2 regions of the Kitasatospora gansuensis genome follow, and region 2 is predicted to be linked to the other one. Evidence: riboswitches for the same ligand, from Rfam matches in the RefSeq annotation. Region 2 holds a riboswitch; the other holds the start of a gene.
The links. Region 2 has a riboswitch for cyclic di-AMP ahead of F4556_RS27510 (C40 family peptidase). Riboswitches for the same ligand answer to the same signal wherever they lie in the genome.
Positions count from the first base shown of each region.

Region 1 (7,149 bases), 770 kb from region 2:
GCTCTGCACCCAGACCCCGGGCGGCTCCACCGAGGACGAACTGGTGGAGATGCTGGTCGAGCGGGGCGTGGCCGGCATCGTCTTCGTCTCCGGCCTGCACGCCGACTCGACCGCCGACCACGACCGGTACGCCAAGCTGACCGGCCGTCAGGTGCCGTTCGTGCTGATCAACGGCTACAGCGAGAAGATCGCCGCGCCGTTCATCTCGCCGGACGACCGGGCCGCGATGTGGATGGCCGTCCAGCACCTGGTCGAGCTCGGCCACGAGCGGATCGGCCTCGCGGTCGGCCAGCGCCGGTACGTGCCGGTGCTGCGCAAGATCGAGGGCTTCACGGCGGCGATAAGGGAGCTGCTGGGCGTCAGCGAGGCCGACGCCGAAGGGCTGGTGCACCACACCCTGTTCAGCGTCGAGGGCGGCCACGCGGCGGCCAACGCGCTGCTCGACAAGGGCTGCACCGCGATCGTCTGCGGCAGCGACATGATGGCGCTCGGCGCGATCCGGGCGGTCCGCCAGCGCGGGCTCTCGGTCCCGCAGGACGTCTCGGTGGTCGGCTTCGACGACTCCCCGCTGATCGCCTTCACCGAGCCGCCGCTCACCACCATCCGCCAGCCGGTCGAGGCGATGGCCACCGCCGCCGTCGACGCCCTGCTGGAGGAGGTCGGCGGAAACCCGGGGCAGCGCGCCGAGTTCATGTTCCAGCCCGAGCTGGTGATGCGCGGCTCGACCGGGGCCAACCCGAAGAACTGACCGTCCGTCCGTGTGGGGCCCGGGGGTTGACCCCCGGGCCCCACACGGCTTTCTCGTCCGCCGGAGCGACGGTGATCCCCCGCCGGGGGGAGACGGTCCGCCCCGGAGGCCGAGGCGGCCGGGGCGGCTCCGGCGGCAGGATCGGTCCGTGCCCATCCGTGGGCCGGAACCGAGGAGCCGTCACATGATCAAGCCCGCACCCCGCTGGGCCGTCGTCGCCGCCCACGCCGTCCCGCTGGTCGCCCTGCCGTCCGGCCTGTGGCGGATCGGCCTGGTGACGGGATTCCCCGACTGGTACGGCGAGCACGTGTGGACCGCCTGGGAGCGGCCGTACGTGCTGCTGCTCAGCCTGGTCTCGGAGGGCCTCGCGCTGCTCACGCTCGGACTGGTCCGGCCCTGGGGCGAGGTGGTGCCCGGCTGGGTCCCGCTGCTCGGCGGCCGGCGGATCCCGGTGGCGGCCGCGGTCGTTCCGGCGGCGGTCGGCGCCTTCCTGGTCTTCACGCTGCTCGGCTATGCGGCCCTCAACCAGCTCCTGCACCTGGTCGAACCGCTGAACGACACCGGCGAGGCCCTGCCGAACAGCGGCCCGGGCTTCTGGCTGCTGCTGGCCTGCTACCTTCCTCTGTTCGCCTGGGGGCCGCTGCTGGCGGCGGTCACGGTCGCCTACTACCGCCGCAGGCGCGGGGCGGGCCCCAACTCGGCCGTGTCCCGCGGGTTTCAGTCGGTCGGCGGCTCGGCGGACGGCTCGCGCAGCCCGGCGAGTTCGGCCTCCAGCTCGGTGACCCGGGAGGTCAGCCGCTGGACGTCCTGGACCGCCTCGAGGTAGTTCGCCTTGTGGCGCTTGGCGACCTCGCTGAGGGTGTCCACCCGGTCGGCGAAGGCGTCGCGCTCGGTGGCGAGCGGCTGGACGGTGGTGTGGAAGACCGCCTCGGCGATCCAGTCCGCCCACGCGTTGATGTGCTGGGTGCCGGCGGCGCCGCCGAGGTCGGCGTTCTGCAGACCCTGGAGCATCGCGGGCCGGATGGTCTCGGCGATCCGCTGGGTCGCGGTGGGCTGCTCGGTCATGACTGGTCCTCGCGGTCGAACGTGCCGTTGGGTAACTCCGCGACATGACCAACGGAGCGAAGGCGCACATCACCCGTAAGGATAATCGCCGCGCGCAGGCCGCTGCCCCCGGAGCCGACCAGGTCTCCGGGGGCAGCGGCCTACCAGCCGGGGCCTGTCAGACGCGACCGGCGAAGTCCGGCGCCCAGTTGGCGACGGACTCGGTCTTCACGCCCGCGCGCGGGTTGGCGGCCTCGACGTACTTGCCGCCACCGATGTAGATGGCGACGTGGTAGACGCCGGAGTTGCTGCCGTTGTTCGACCAGAAGAGCAGGTCGCCGGCCTGGAGGTTGTCCAGCGAGACCCGGGTGCTGGCGTCCGCCTGGTCGTTGGCGATCCGCGGCAGGGAGATCCCGGCCTGGCGGAAGGCCGCCTGGGTCAGACCCGAGCAGTCCCAGCCGCCGTTGCTGCTGCCGCCGTAGACGTACGCCTGGCCGAGCTTGGACATCGCGAAGTTGATCGCGGCGGCCTTGCTGCCGGTCGCCGCCACCGCGGTGGTGGCGGTGGAGCCGGACGCGGCCTTGCTGCTCTTGGTGGTCTTGGTGCCGGCACCGGCCGAGGACGAAGTCGGCGCCGGGGCGGTCGACTTCGGCGCGCTGGTGACGACGGTGGTGGTGCCGCCGAGCGCCAGCTGCTGACCCGGGTAGATCATGTCCGGGCCCTCGGTCAGGACCGACTTGTTGAGCTCGTAGAGCTTCTCCCAGCCGCCCTCGACGTTCTGGCTCTGCGCGATGGTGGAGAGCCAGTCACCGGCGACCACGGTGTAGCTCTTGGCCGCGGTGGTCGTGGTGGTGGTCTGCTGCTGCTCGGCCGCCTTGGGCGCCGGGGTGGCGGCCTTGGGGGTGGTGGCCTTCGCAGCGGTGTCGTTCGAGGAGGTGTCGACCTGGGCGGCGCCGCCGCCCTTGGTCAGACCGGCCTTGACGGAGCAGACCGGCCAGGCGCCGGGGCCCTGGGAGGCGAGCACCTTCTCGGCGATCGCTATCTGCTGGCCCTTGCTGGCCTGGTTGGCCTGGGCGGCGTACTGCTTGCCACCGAACTCGGCCCAGGTGCTGGAGGTGAACTGGAGACCGCCGTAGAAGCCGTTGCCGGTGTTGATGCTCCAGTCGCCGGTGGACTCGCACTGGGCGACCTTGTCCCAGGTGGAGACGGTGGCGGCGGAGGCGGAGCCGGCCGTGAGGCACGGGACCGAGAGGCCGATGCCGACCACACCGGTCGCGGCGATCAGACGGCGGGTGCGCTTGGACGCGCTGCTGGACAGCATGAAGATGCGTTCCTCTCCCACGCCTGCGAGGTGAGCTGTCGGATTCGGGCTGGAGTTGCCCGGCCGTGCGTGAGCACGGCTTCACCCCAAGCCTGAAATCGGTCAAATCGGACCAATTGCAGGCGACTTACCTGTGGTTCCCCCGCCCCTGCCATGGTGCGTTGCTTCGCTGCCTGTTCATCCGATGGCAGGACTCGGCGTTCCGGATGAACTGGGTCCGTGTGGCCACGAACAGGGGAGCACGTTAGGCAGACTCAAGTTCAAACCGCAAACCTCTGTGATGTGGATCATGGTTATTTTATGGAACCTTCATGATGCGGAACTGTCCGTTCCGTTGATGGATTTCGATCGAATCTGATCAAATCCCTTGCCGTCCAAGGGACTTGCCTATGCTTCAGGCGAGGCGGCCGCGGGCGCGGCCCGGGGGAGAGGTGCGCGGCACCATGCGGCACGCGAAGGGGCCCGGATCGGCCCCGGAAGGTAACGACTCGGCAAAGGCCGGGCGCAGGAAGGTACTCGGCTGGATCGCGGCCGGCACCGTGGTCGCCGCGATCGGCGTCGAGGAGCTGGTCCGGCGCACCGGCGACGCCCCTGACGTCGCCTCGGCTCCGCCGCCGCCCACCCCCGGGGCGTCCCACTCGCACGGCGAGCCGCCGCCGTCCGCCTCCCCGGAGCCCTCGCCGTCGCCCTCCCCGGAGCCGGCCAAGCCGGCCAGGCCGTGGTCGGATCCGGCGGGCTGGGGCGGCACGCTGCCGAGCCCCGCCGCCGCCGTCCGGATCGCCGACCACGTGGTGCTGGACGCCGATGCGGCCGTTGGCTCGTTGGTGGTCGAAGCAACCGGCTCGCTGACCTTCGCGGCCGACCGCTCGGTGGTGCTCAGCTCGGCGGGCAACGTCGAGGTGAAGGGCAGCCTGACGCTGGCTCCGGCCGACACCGCCCTGCTGCACACCCTGCGGTTCCCCGCCGTCGACGAACGGCGCTTCCAGGGCGGCGGCATGACCCTGGTGCCCAGCGACACCGGCCTCTGGGTCACCGGCGCGGGCTACCTCCGACTGGACGGCGCCGCCAGGACGGCCTGGGTGCGCGCCGCGGCGGCGCTCAAGCCCGGCGACACCACCATCGCCCTGGCCGCCGCGCCGACCGGCTGGCGCCCCGGCGACGAGCTCGCGATCACCCCGACCGGGGCACCGGACACCGACGGCTTCTCCGAGCGGTACGACCTGCGGACCATCGCCGCGATCAGCGGCAGCACGGTCACCCTGGACGGCCCGCTCAAGTACCCGCACCCCCGGGTGACGACCGGAGGGGGCGTCACCGTCGGGGCAGAAGTACTGAATTTGACCCGTAATGTCCGAATCGAGGGCACCGAGAAGGGCCGCGCCCACGTCCACCTGACCAGCTCACGCAAGTCCGACGTCCGGCACGCCGCCCTGCGCTGGCTCGGGCCGCGCGCCCCCGGCAAGGACCAGTGGAACGGCAAAGCGGTCACCGAGCCGGTGCTCGGCCGGTACGGGCTGCACTTCCACATGCTCGGCGACACCACCCGGGGCACCGTGGTCGAAGGCGTGGTGGTCCGGGACACCGGCAGCCACGCGTTCGTCCCGCACGCCAGCCACGGCATCACCTTCCGCAGCTGCATCAGCCACCAGACCTGGGAGGACGCCTACTGGTGGGACGGGCCGCTGGACACCCGCACCCCGCAGGGCCCGTCCGACGACATCACCTACGACTCCTGCGTCGCCTCCCGGACGCTCTTCGACCCCAACCCGCGCGGCTACCGGCTGACCGGCTTCAGCCTCGGCGCGGGCACCGGCGGAGTGGCCAGGGACTGTGTGGCGGTCGGCGTGCAGGGCGCGAACGGCGCCTCCGGCTACCACTGGCCGGAGACCAGTGAGGGTGTCTGGACCTTCGAACGCTGCCTGGCGCACAACAACCTGGAGAACGGCATCTTCGTCTGGCTGAACGCCCAACACCACCACGTGGTCGGCCAGTTCGTCGCCTACCACAACGGCGGCTGGGGCATCGAGCACGGCGCCTACCTGAACGACTTCGACTACACCGGCAGTGTCCTCTACGGCAACGCCGCCGGGGGAGTGGCCCTGCACGCCCTCGGCCGGGAGAAGGGCACGGTGCTGGACGGCCTGCTGATCGACGGGGCCGGCCAGTCCGACTTCGCGATCTCCACCAAGCACCACCAACTGCCCGGGGAGACCGTCCTGGTGACCCGCAGTCGGCTGACGGGCTATCGGAAGGCGGGCGTCGCGTTCGCCGCCGTGGACGGCGGGGCACCGGAGGACATCGCGATCCTGGACTGCGAGTTCGGCGGCCCCGAGCTCTGGTTCGACCCCGCCCTCCCCGAGCCCAAACGCATCGTCCTCCGCAAGGCCGGCCAGCCCCAGGCCGTCGAGGTCCGCCGCGACAACACCCGCACCCCCACCACCGCCACCCCGGCCCCCCGCCCGGTCACCACCCCGCACATCACCTTGCACGACTCCTCAGCCGCCTACGGCGCAGGGGCTCGGGGAACTGCGACGCCGACCTCGTAGAAGGTCACTCCCGCGTGCATGGCCAGGCACTTTCGCCTGTGACCCGCACGCCAGATCTCGTCGCAGTTCCCCGAGCCCCTGGATAGTGCAACCGAGCGCCCTGCGAAAAAGGGCTACGCCTCGTCAGGAAGCGCGATCTGCAGCGCCGACAGGTAAGCCGAAGCGACCAGCTGCCCGAGCGCCGCGTAGGCGCCGAGCGGAGCCGCCCCGGGGCACCCCGTCTCCTCGGCCGCCGTCGCCAGCAGCTCCGGATCGGCCTCCGGCCCGATCACCAGCGGTGCGAGCGCCGGCCGCACCGACCCGGTCGCCCGGAGGTGCTCGACGGCGGCCAGCACCGAACCGGGCACGTCCAGCGCCGCCGCAACCACCGGCACCGCCAGCCGTGCGGCCAGCAGCACCCCGGTGATCCCGGCGGCCGCGGCCGCCTCCTCGCCGCCGGCGGTGGTGAGGACGACACCGTCCGCGGCCGTGGCGATCGCGAACAGCCGGGCCCGGTCGGCCCGGGCCAGCCCGGCCTCGGAGAGCCGGACGTGCACGGCCTCGGCAAGCAGCGGGTGCGGGCCGAGTACGTCGGTGACGGTGGCGCCGGTCTCGGCGGCCAGGCGGTGCAGCTCCGTCAGGAAGCCGTGCGGGCCGGGCAGCAGGGGCACCAGGACAGGTGCCGGGAGACCGGCCTCGGCGGCCTGCGCGAGCAGTCCGGCGATGGTGGGGTACTCCGGGTCGGTGCTCTCCAGGTACGCGGCGGCCGCCTCGATGCCGGGCTGCTCACCCCGGACGATCGAGAGGAGTTCCTCGACCACGGGGCGGGACTCCGGACCGGCGGCGGCCGGGACGGCCAGCACCAGACTCGGCGAGCCCGCCGGAATCTCCGGCCGCTCGGGACGGCGGTGGCGCCCCCGCGCACGGGAGCCTGGAGTGCGGACGGGCAGTGGCGCGCCCGGGATGGCTGCTGTGCTCATGGCGGAGATCGTAGGACATTCGGCGGACCGGACCACAGTCGGCCCGCCCTCCGGACGGTGATCGGCGTCACAATCCGGCCCGGGTGACGGACCGTGAGGCGCTCCGGAGTGCCCGGCAAGATCGACAACCCGCTGGAGTTCGAGTACGCGCAGTTATCGGTATGTTCACGAATTGCTCGGCTTTGTCCACATAAGTGGCGTCAACTTGCCTGCCTGGCAAGGTCCGTGGAGAGATGATGCCCATCCCGTGCACGCGCAAACACCCGTGCTGATGCACGTGCACTGGAGCTATCATCACGTCAAGTGAGGTAAACGCCAGGCTCGTCGGGGAGAATTCGAATGCAGAACACGTACAACGGCATGGCGGCTGCGGACCTCGAAGACGTGGTCTGGCAGAAGAGCCGACACAGCAACTCACAGGGGAACTGCGTGGAGTTCGCGGCGCTGCCCGGCGGCGACGTCGCGATGCGCAACTCCCGGTTCCCGGACGGACCGGCGCTCATCTACACCCGGGCGGAGATCACCGCCCTG
Region 1 is NZ_JACHJR010000001.1:6,845,392-6,852,540, forward strand. Features, by position in the region: gene F4556_RS30825 (LacI family DNA-binding transcriptional regulator) at 1-748, shown strand, start outside; gene F4556_RS30830 (hypothetical protein) at 933-1,574, shown strand; gene F4556_RS30835 (hypothetical protein) at 1,466-1,813, opposite strand; gene F4556_RS30840 (transglycosylase family protein) at 1,971-3,113, opposite strand; cyclic di-AMP (ydaO/yuaA leader) riboswitch at 3,119-3,284, opposite strand; gene F4556_RS30845 (hypothetical protein) at 3,557-5,659, shown strand; gene F4556_RS30850 (sirohydrochlorin chelatase) at 5,773-6,618, opposite strand; gene F4556_RS30855 (DUF397 domain-containing protein) at 6,958-7,149, shown strand, end outside.
Region 1: another riboswitch for cyclic di-AMP. It lies ahead of F4556_RS30840 (transglycosylase family protein); the one in region 2 lies ahead of F4556_RS27510 (C40 family peptidase).

Region 2 (7,149 bases):
TGCACGAACAGCGAGCTGAGCACCGAGAGCACCGGGATCTTCCGGGGCGTCACCCGGGGCGGGCAGTCCGCGGTGGCCGGGGGCAGCCGGTCCAGCTGAGCGGTCGTCAGCGGACGGTTCGACAGCAGCTCGGCGGGCACCGCGCCCCAGCGCTGCTCGTACCGCTGCTCGGCGCAGACCCGGCCCTGGCCGGTGCCGTAGCGGGGGTTGAGCCCGAAGCTCGGGCCGATCAGCAGGGTCAGCACGCTCAGCCCGATCAGCGTGAAGGTGACGATCGGGGGGCGCTCCGGTGTCCTGCCGCCCGGGGCGTCGAGGTGGTCCAGGACGGGGATGGCCATAGCGGAGAGCATTCCTCCGGACGGCTCCGGCGACACCGCCGGGTACTGCGGGTGGCCTAGGGGCTGTCTCCCGACTCGCGCCGGGCGGTCGCCGCCGGGGCACGCACCTCGCCGGCTTCTCGTCGGTCGCCGATGCGCTGCATCAGGCTCCCTCCTCGGCGCCGCCGAGGCACGCACCCCAACGCCGCCCACTATCCGACGCGAGTCGGGAGACAGCCCCTGCCCGCATCACGGACCAGGTGGACCCGGTCCTACCGGCAGGCAATAGGCTTGGCCCTCCGGACCCTGGGTGACCGCCGCGAGGCAGCACCAACGAGAGGACTTGGCAGAATGACGATCGCCGCCCCGACCGCTGAGACCCGCTGGCGCTGCACGCTCTGTGGCAACCTGACCCGCTTCGACGTGACCCGGTCCTCCCGGGTGGTGGAGTTCCTGCACTTCGACCTGGCCGGTGACTCCAAGGTGGAGGAGACCGAGGTGCTGACCGAGACGCTGGAGTCGGTCCGCTGCCGCTGGTGCAACGCGGTCGACCAGGTCGAGTTGGTGGCACGTCCGGACGCCGAGCAGGCGGCGGAGGAGCAGCAGCAGTCCTGACCCTGGGGACCGGCCCGGGCCCGCGCGGAGTGTGGCGCGGGTCGGGCCGGGGCAGGTAACCGCGACAATTGCAGAGAGCGGTGTGTTTGAGGGCAGCGGCAACCAGCCGTACGGACCCCGCGGAGCAGGATCGGAGCCGAGGACGTGGTGGACGCAGCAAGGGGGGCGGCCGAGTCGCAGGAGCAGCCTCCCGCGGCCACGACCCCGGCCGCTCCTGGGCCGGCCGATGCCCCGTCGCCCGCTCCCGCCGACGGCCCTGACCCCACCGTGGACAGCCCGGAGCAGCTCGGCCGGCCGCTCCCCGAGGGCGTCCGGCACCGGGTGGTGGGGATCGCCGCCGACGCGCTCGGCGGCCTGCCGGCGGCCGAACTGCCGGTCTCACTGCGCCAGTACGCGAAGTTCACCCCGGCCCGGCGGGCCAAGTACGCGGCCACCGCGCTGGCCGCCGCGCTGGAGGCGGACCCGGCCTTCCGGCTGCGGATAGCCGATCGGCTCCGGCTCGGGCAGCCGGATCTGGTGCAGGCGCTGGAGGCGGGCAGCGTGCCGGGCGCCGCCGACCCGATGGACGTGGCGGCGGCCGCCTACCTGCTCCGGCCGGCGGGCTGGGCCCGGCTGGTCAGCGAGGCGGGCGAGCAGGTCGAGCGGGCCGGCGCCGAGGGCGCGGCGGCCGAGGCGGCCCGGCTGGTCGAGAAGCTCCAGGAGGAGCTGGCCGAGCTGCGCGCCCAGTCCAGGGCCGACCTGGACCGGCAGCGGGCCGACTCCGAGGGCGTCCGACGCGAGGCCGAGTCGCTCCGGAAGAAGGTCCGCACGCTGGAGAGCGACACCCGGCGGGCGCAGGCCGAGGCTCGCAAGGCGCAGTCCGAGCTGGCCGAGGCGCGGGCCGCGGCGGCCACCGAGCACAGTGCGGCGGAGGCCGAGGCCCGTCGGCTCCGGCACCGGATCACCGAGTTGGAGACCGCGTTGGAGACCGGCCGCCGCTCGGCCCGGGAGGGCCGCAGCGTCGAGGACATGCGGCTGCGGCTGCTGCTGGACACCGTGCTGCAGTCCGCCCAGGGCCTCCAGCGGGAGCTGGCGCTGCCGGTGGCGCAGATCCACCCGGCCGATCTGGTGGACGCGGTGGCCCCGGCCTCGGCCTCGCCGCACGACGTGGCCCGGCGGGCGCTGGCCGAGGACGACCCGGCGCTGCTGGACCAGCTGCTGGCGATCCCTCAGGTCCACCTGGTGGTGGACGGCTACAACGTGACCAAGACCGGGTACCCGACGCTGCCGCTGGAGCAGCAGCGGATCCGGCTGCTCGGCGGTCTGGCGATGCTGGCCCAGCGCACCCAGGCCGAGGTGACCTGTGTCTTCGACGGCCAGGACCTGGACGTGCCGGTGATCCTGGCGCCGCCGCGCGGGGTCAGGGTCCGGTTCAGCCGGACCGGCGAGACCGCGGACGAGCTGATCCGGCGGCTGGTCAGGGCCGAGCCGCAGGGACGTCCGGTGGTGGTGGTCTCCACCGACAAGGAGGTCGCCGACGGCGTGAAGAAGGCCGGTGCGCGCCCGGTGGCCTCGCTGCTCCTGCTGAAGCGGCTGGCCAGGCCGTAAGCCTGACTGACGGCTGGTCAGGGCGGGTGACCGGGTTGTGTCGGTCCGGTGAATTCCGGTCTGTGGGCGGAAGTTCGTAGGGGTAGGGGAGTGGCGCACCCGTGACAACTTCACTAGGGTCGGGCGTCAAACCTATATTCTGGACAAGCACCCGAACGGGTGAGGTCGCGTCCAGGAGTGATGAAGGAGCTAGTCCTTTGGCTTCCCACCGCCGCCCCAAGCAGCCGAGCCGTGCACGGGTCTCCGTGCTGACCGCTGCCGCAGCGACCGCGGTCGCCCTGTCGGCCCAGGCGGGTGCCCACGCGGCGCCGGCCAAGCCGAGCAAGGACGAGGTGAAGGTCCAGGTCGACCAGCTCTTCACCGAGCAGGAGCAGGCCGCCGAGCGCTACAACGGCGCCAAGGAGCGGACCGACCAGCTGCGCAAGCAGGCCGACCAGCTCCAGGACCAGGTGGCCCGCGGCCAGGAGCAGATGACGCAGCTTCAGGGCGGCCTGGCGGCCGTGGCGGCGCAGGAGTACCGCGACGGCGGGGTGGACCCCTCGGTCGCGCTGATGCTCTCCTCCGACCCGGAGAACTACCTGAGCAAGGCGTCCAGCGTCGACCAGGTGAACCAGACCCAGTCGCAGACCCTGAAGTCGCTGCAGGACCAGCAGCGCCGGCTGGACCAGCAGAAGGTCGAGGCCGCGGAGACGCTGGCCGAGCTGGACCGCAACACCAAGGTGCTGAACGACGCCAAGGCCGAGGTGCAGAAGAAGCTGGCCGAGGCGCAGAAGCTGCTCAACCAGCTGAGCTCGGCCGACCGGAACGCCGTCCTGGGCGACCGCGCCTCGCGCGGCGGGGAGCGGATCGACGTCGGCTCGCTGCCGGCCGTCGGCGGCTACGCCGGTGTGGCGGTCAACGCCGCGATGGGCAAGCAGGGCAAGCCGTACGTCTGGGGTGCCACCGGACCGAACTCCTTCGACTGCTCCGGCCTGGTGGTCTGGGCGTACCAGCAGGCGGGCGTCTCGCTGCCGCGCACCTCGCAGGAGCAGGCCACCGTCGGCACCAACGTCGGCAAGGACTACGCCAACGCGCAGCCGGGCGACCTGGTGGTCTACCACTCGGACGCGCACCACATCGGGATCTACATCGGCAACGGCTACGTGGTGCACGCGCCGCACACCGGTGACGTCGTGAAGATCATGAAGGCCGACGCGATGCCGATCAAGACCATCCGCCGGGTCTGATCCACCGTCAGCCTGACACGGCATAACGGACATCTCCCCCTCAAGGCGCACAACTGACGCCCTGTGACACGCGCGGGCCCGCCAGAACCTCCCTGTGATCTGGGACACCTCTGGTGGGCCTCGCTGTGACCGCATCCTGAGAATCCATCGGCACAGCGTGCATTTCCGGTCACACTCAGTCGTATTCTCCAAAGAATCACGACTTCATTACGACTTTTTTCTTACAAGGATTTGAACCGATCACGGTTGGGTTACTAGGGTCCATCTCGAACCACCGCACTGTCGATCACCCAGCCTGGGTGGCGGCGGGGGTTACCGCCGAGTCCGAGACACAGCGAGGCAGTCCGACTGCCTTACGGGGAAGCCCGAGTGAGGGCGCTGTCGATCGGAGCCGGGGAACCATGTTCCTCGGGGTGAATCGGCGCCAGGTCGACGGACCGTCGTGAGACGGCTCGGCGGTGAGGCGTCGTAGGGCATCTCTTCCAGCCCGAACCCGTCAGCTCACCCGGTAGGCGGACGTAGGAAGAAGGAGCCCGCCTTCGTGGCGTCCCATCGTCGTCCCAAGCCTGCCAGCCGCACCCGCGTGTCGATCATCACGGCTGCCGCCGCCGCTGCGGTGGCACTGTCCGCCCAGACCGGTGCGCATGCCGACCCGACTCCCACCAAGGACGAGGTCAAGACCCAGGTCGACCAGCTGAACGAGCAGGCCGAGGTCGCGACCGAGAAGTTCAACGCGGCGACGGAGAAGCAGCAGACCCTGCAGAAGCAGGTCAGCGGCCTCCAGGACCAGGTGGCCCGGCAGCAGGCCGAGGTGACCACCCTTCAGAGCACCCTGGGTGAGATCGCCGCCGAGCAGTACCGGACCGGCGGGATATCGCCGACCGTCCAGCTGATGCTCTCCAGCAGCCCGGACGCCTTCCTAGGCCAGGCCGACTCGCTGAGCCAGCTCGGCACCTCCCAGGCGGACACCCTCAAGACGCTGAAGGGCGAGCAGAGCAAGCTCGACCAGCAGAAGTCCGAGGCGCAGAACAAGCTCGCCGACCTGGAGAAGACCACCCAGGAGCTCAAGACGGGCAAGGACGAGATCCAGGCCAAGCTGGCGAGCGCGCAGGCGCTGCTCGACACGCTCAGCCGCAAGGAGCAGGACGAGCTGCGGGCCGCCGAGGCCAAGGCCGCCGCCGAGTCGGCCACCAAGGCCGCCGCCGCCACCCCGAAGGCCGACGACCGCGCCTCGCGCTCGGAGACCCGGACCGACCTGAGCGGCCTGCCGGCCGGCTCGTACGCCGCCACCGTGATCGCCGCCGCCGAGGCGCAGATCGGCAAGCCGTACGGCTGGGGTGCCACCGGCCCGAACTCCTTCGACTGCTCCGGCCTGATGGTCTGGGCCTTCGACAAGGCCGGGATCTCGCTGCCGCGCACCTCGCAGTCGCAGATGGGGGCCGGCCAGAACATCGGCACCAACATCGCCGACGCCAAGCCCGGTGACCTGATCATCTACAGCGGGGGCGGCCACGTCGGCCTCTACGTGGGCAACGGCCAGATCGTGCACGCCCCGCACACCGGAGCCCTGGTCCGGCACGAGTCGGCCACGGTCATGTCGATCACCCGCATCGTCCGGGTCTGACCACCCGTCCGAAGCAACTCCCGCAGGCCCGGCCCCGTGCCGGGCCTGCGGCGTTTCCGGACGATCGGTCAGATGTCCGATTAATGGTCAAATATTCGGTGCTGTAGGGGTTTGGACTAGATCGCCGCGACTCGCTAACGTCTGCCCCCGGACCTTCGCTCGGAGGCCGCCCGACCCCGGGCGGCGGCGGTGGCCCGGCGCAGGAATGGAGCCGCCGCCGGTATGTCGACGTACAGTCGTTCTCCCCTGCCAGGCGCCCGCCGGTTCACCCGGGCGCTGGTGTTCACCGCCGCGGCCACCACGGTGCTCGGGATGGCCGCCACCGGCGCCGCCGGGGCCGCGCCCGGGGCCCCGGCCGAGCCGCCCACCCGCAAGGACGTCAAGGCCCAGGTCGATCAGCTCTACGAGGAAGCCGAGCAGGCCTCGGAGAAGTTCAACGCGGCGCTGGAGGAGCAGCGTCAGCTGCAGTCCGACACCGGCTCGCTGCAGAACCAGGTGGCGGTCGGCCAGGACGAGCTGAACCGGCTGCGCGCCGGGCTCGGCTCGGTGGCCGCCGCCCAGTACCGGGCGGGCGGCATCGACCCGGCGGTGCAGCTGATGCTGGACTCCGACCCGGCCGGCTACCTGTACCGGGCCCGCACCCTGGACCAGTCGGCGGAGCGGCAGAACGACACCCTGCGGCAGGTGATCGACAGTCAGCGCCGGCTCGACCAGCGGCGGGCCGAGACCACCGCCAAGCTGGCCGAGCTGGAGTCCGTCCGGCGCACCCTGAACGAGAGCAAGCAGGAGATCCGGCAGCGGCTGACCAAGGCTCAGCGGCTGCTGAACACGCTGGGCGCGGGGGAGCGGGCCAGGATGGCCGACGACGACGCCAGGGACGCCGCCAAGCGGGCCGCCCGGGGCGCCGAACGGCTCGACCTCGGCAACCTGCCCGCCGCCTCCAGTCAGGCCGCCGCCGCGCTGGCCGCCGCCAGCAGCAAGATCGGCTCCCCCTACGTCTACGGATCGACCGGGCCCCGTACGTTCGACTGTTCGGGTCTGATGTACTGGGCCTGGCGGCAGGCCGGAGTGACCCTGCCGCGCACCTCGCAGCAGCAGGCAAGCGCGGGGCAGCGGATCAGCCTCGCCGAGGCCCGGCCGGGAGACCTGGTGATCTTCTACAGGGACATGCACCACGTCGGGATGTACGCCGGCGGCGGTGTGGTCGTGCACGCGCCCTACCCCGGCGCCCGGGTCCGCTACGAGAGCGTCAGCGCGATGCCCGTCTCCGGGGTGGTGCGGGTCTGAGCGGTGCCCTGCCGTCGGCGGCCGGCCCGACCCCGGACGCCGGGGCGCGGGCCGGCGGCGCCGTGCTGTCCCGCCGGGCCGCGCTGCTGCTCGCGGCGGCCGGTCTGGTGCAGCTCTCGCCGCCGCCGGCCCGTCCGGTCCGGGTGCCGCCGGTGGCCCCGGCCACCCCGGCCGGGGCCGAGGCGGTCCCGGTCCGGCCCCGGATCGAGGCGCTGCTCGCCGACCGGGCCAGGGCGCTGCTCCGGTTGGACCGCACCGCGCTGGTGGCTGGGGTGGCCCCGGCCCACCGGGCCGCCGAGCTGACCGTACTGACCCGGCTGGCGCAGCTCCCGCTGGCCGAACTCTCCTACCGGATCACCGACTTCACCGAACCGGCCGGCGCCGCCCTGACCCTGACCGCCGAACTCGGCTGGCGGGTGGCCGACTTCGACGACCACCCGGCCGTCCTGACCCGGCGGATCGGCTGTGAGCTGGTGGACGGCGAGTGGCTGCT
Region 2 is NZ_JACHJR010000001.1:6,080,108-6,087,256, forward strand. Features, by position in the region: gene F4556_RS27490 (rhomboid family intramembrane serine protease) at 1-338, opposite strand, end outside; gene F4556_RS27495 (hypothetical protein) at 669-932, shown strand; gene F4556_RS27500 (NYN domain-containing protein) at 1,200-2,519, shown strand; gene F4556_RS27505 (C40 family peptidase) at 2,717-3,745, shown strand; cyclic di-AMP (ydaO/yuaA leader) riboswitch at 4,112-4,276, shown strand; gene F4556_RS27510 (C40 family peptidase) at 4,287-5,369, shown strand; gene F4556_RS27515 (C40 family peptidase) at 5,592-6,656, shown strand; gene F4556_RS27520 (hypothetical protein) at 6,719-7,149, shown strand, end outside.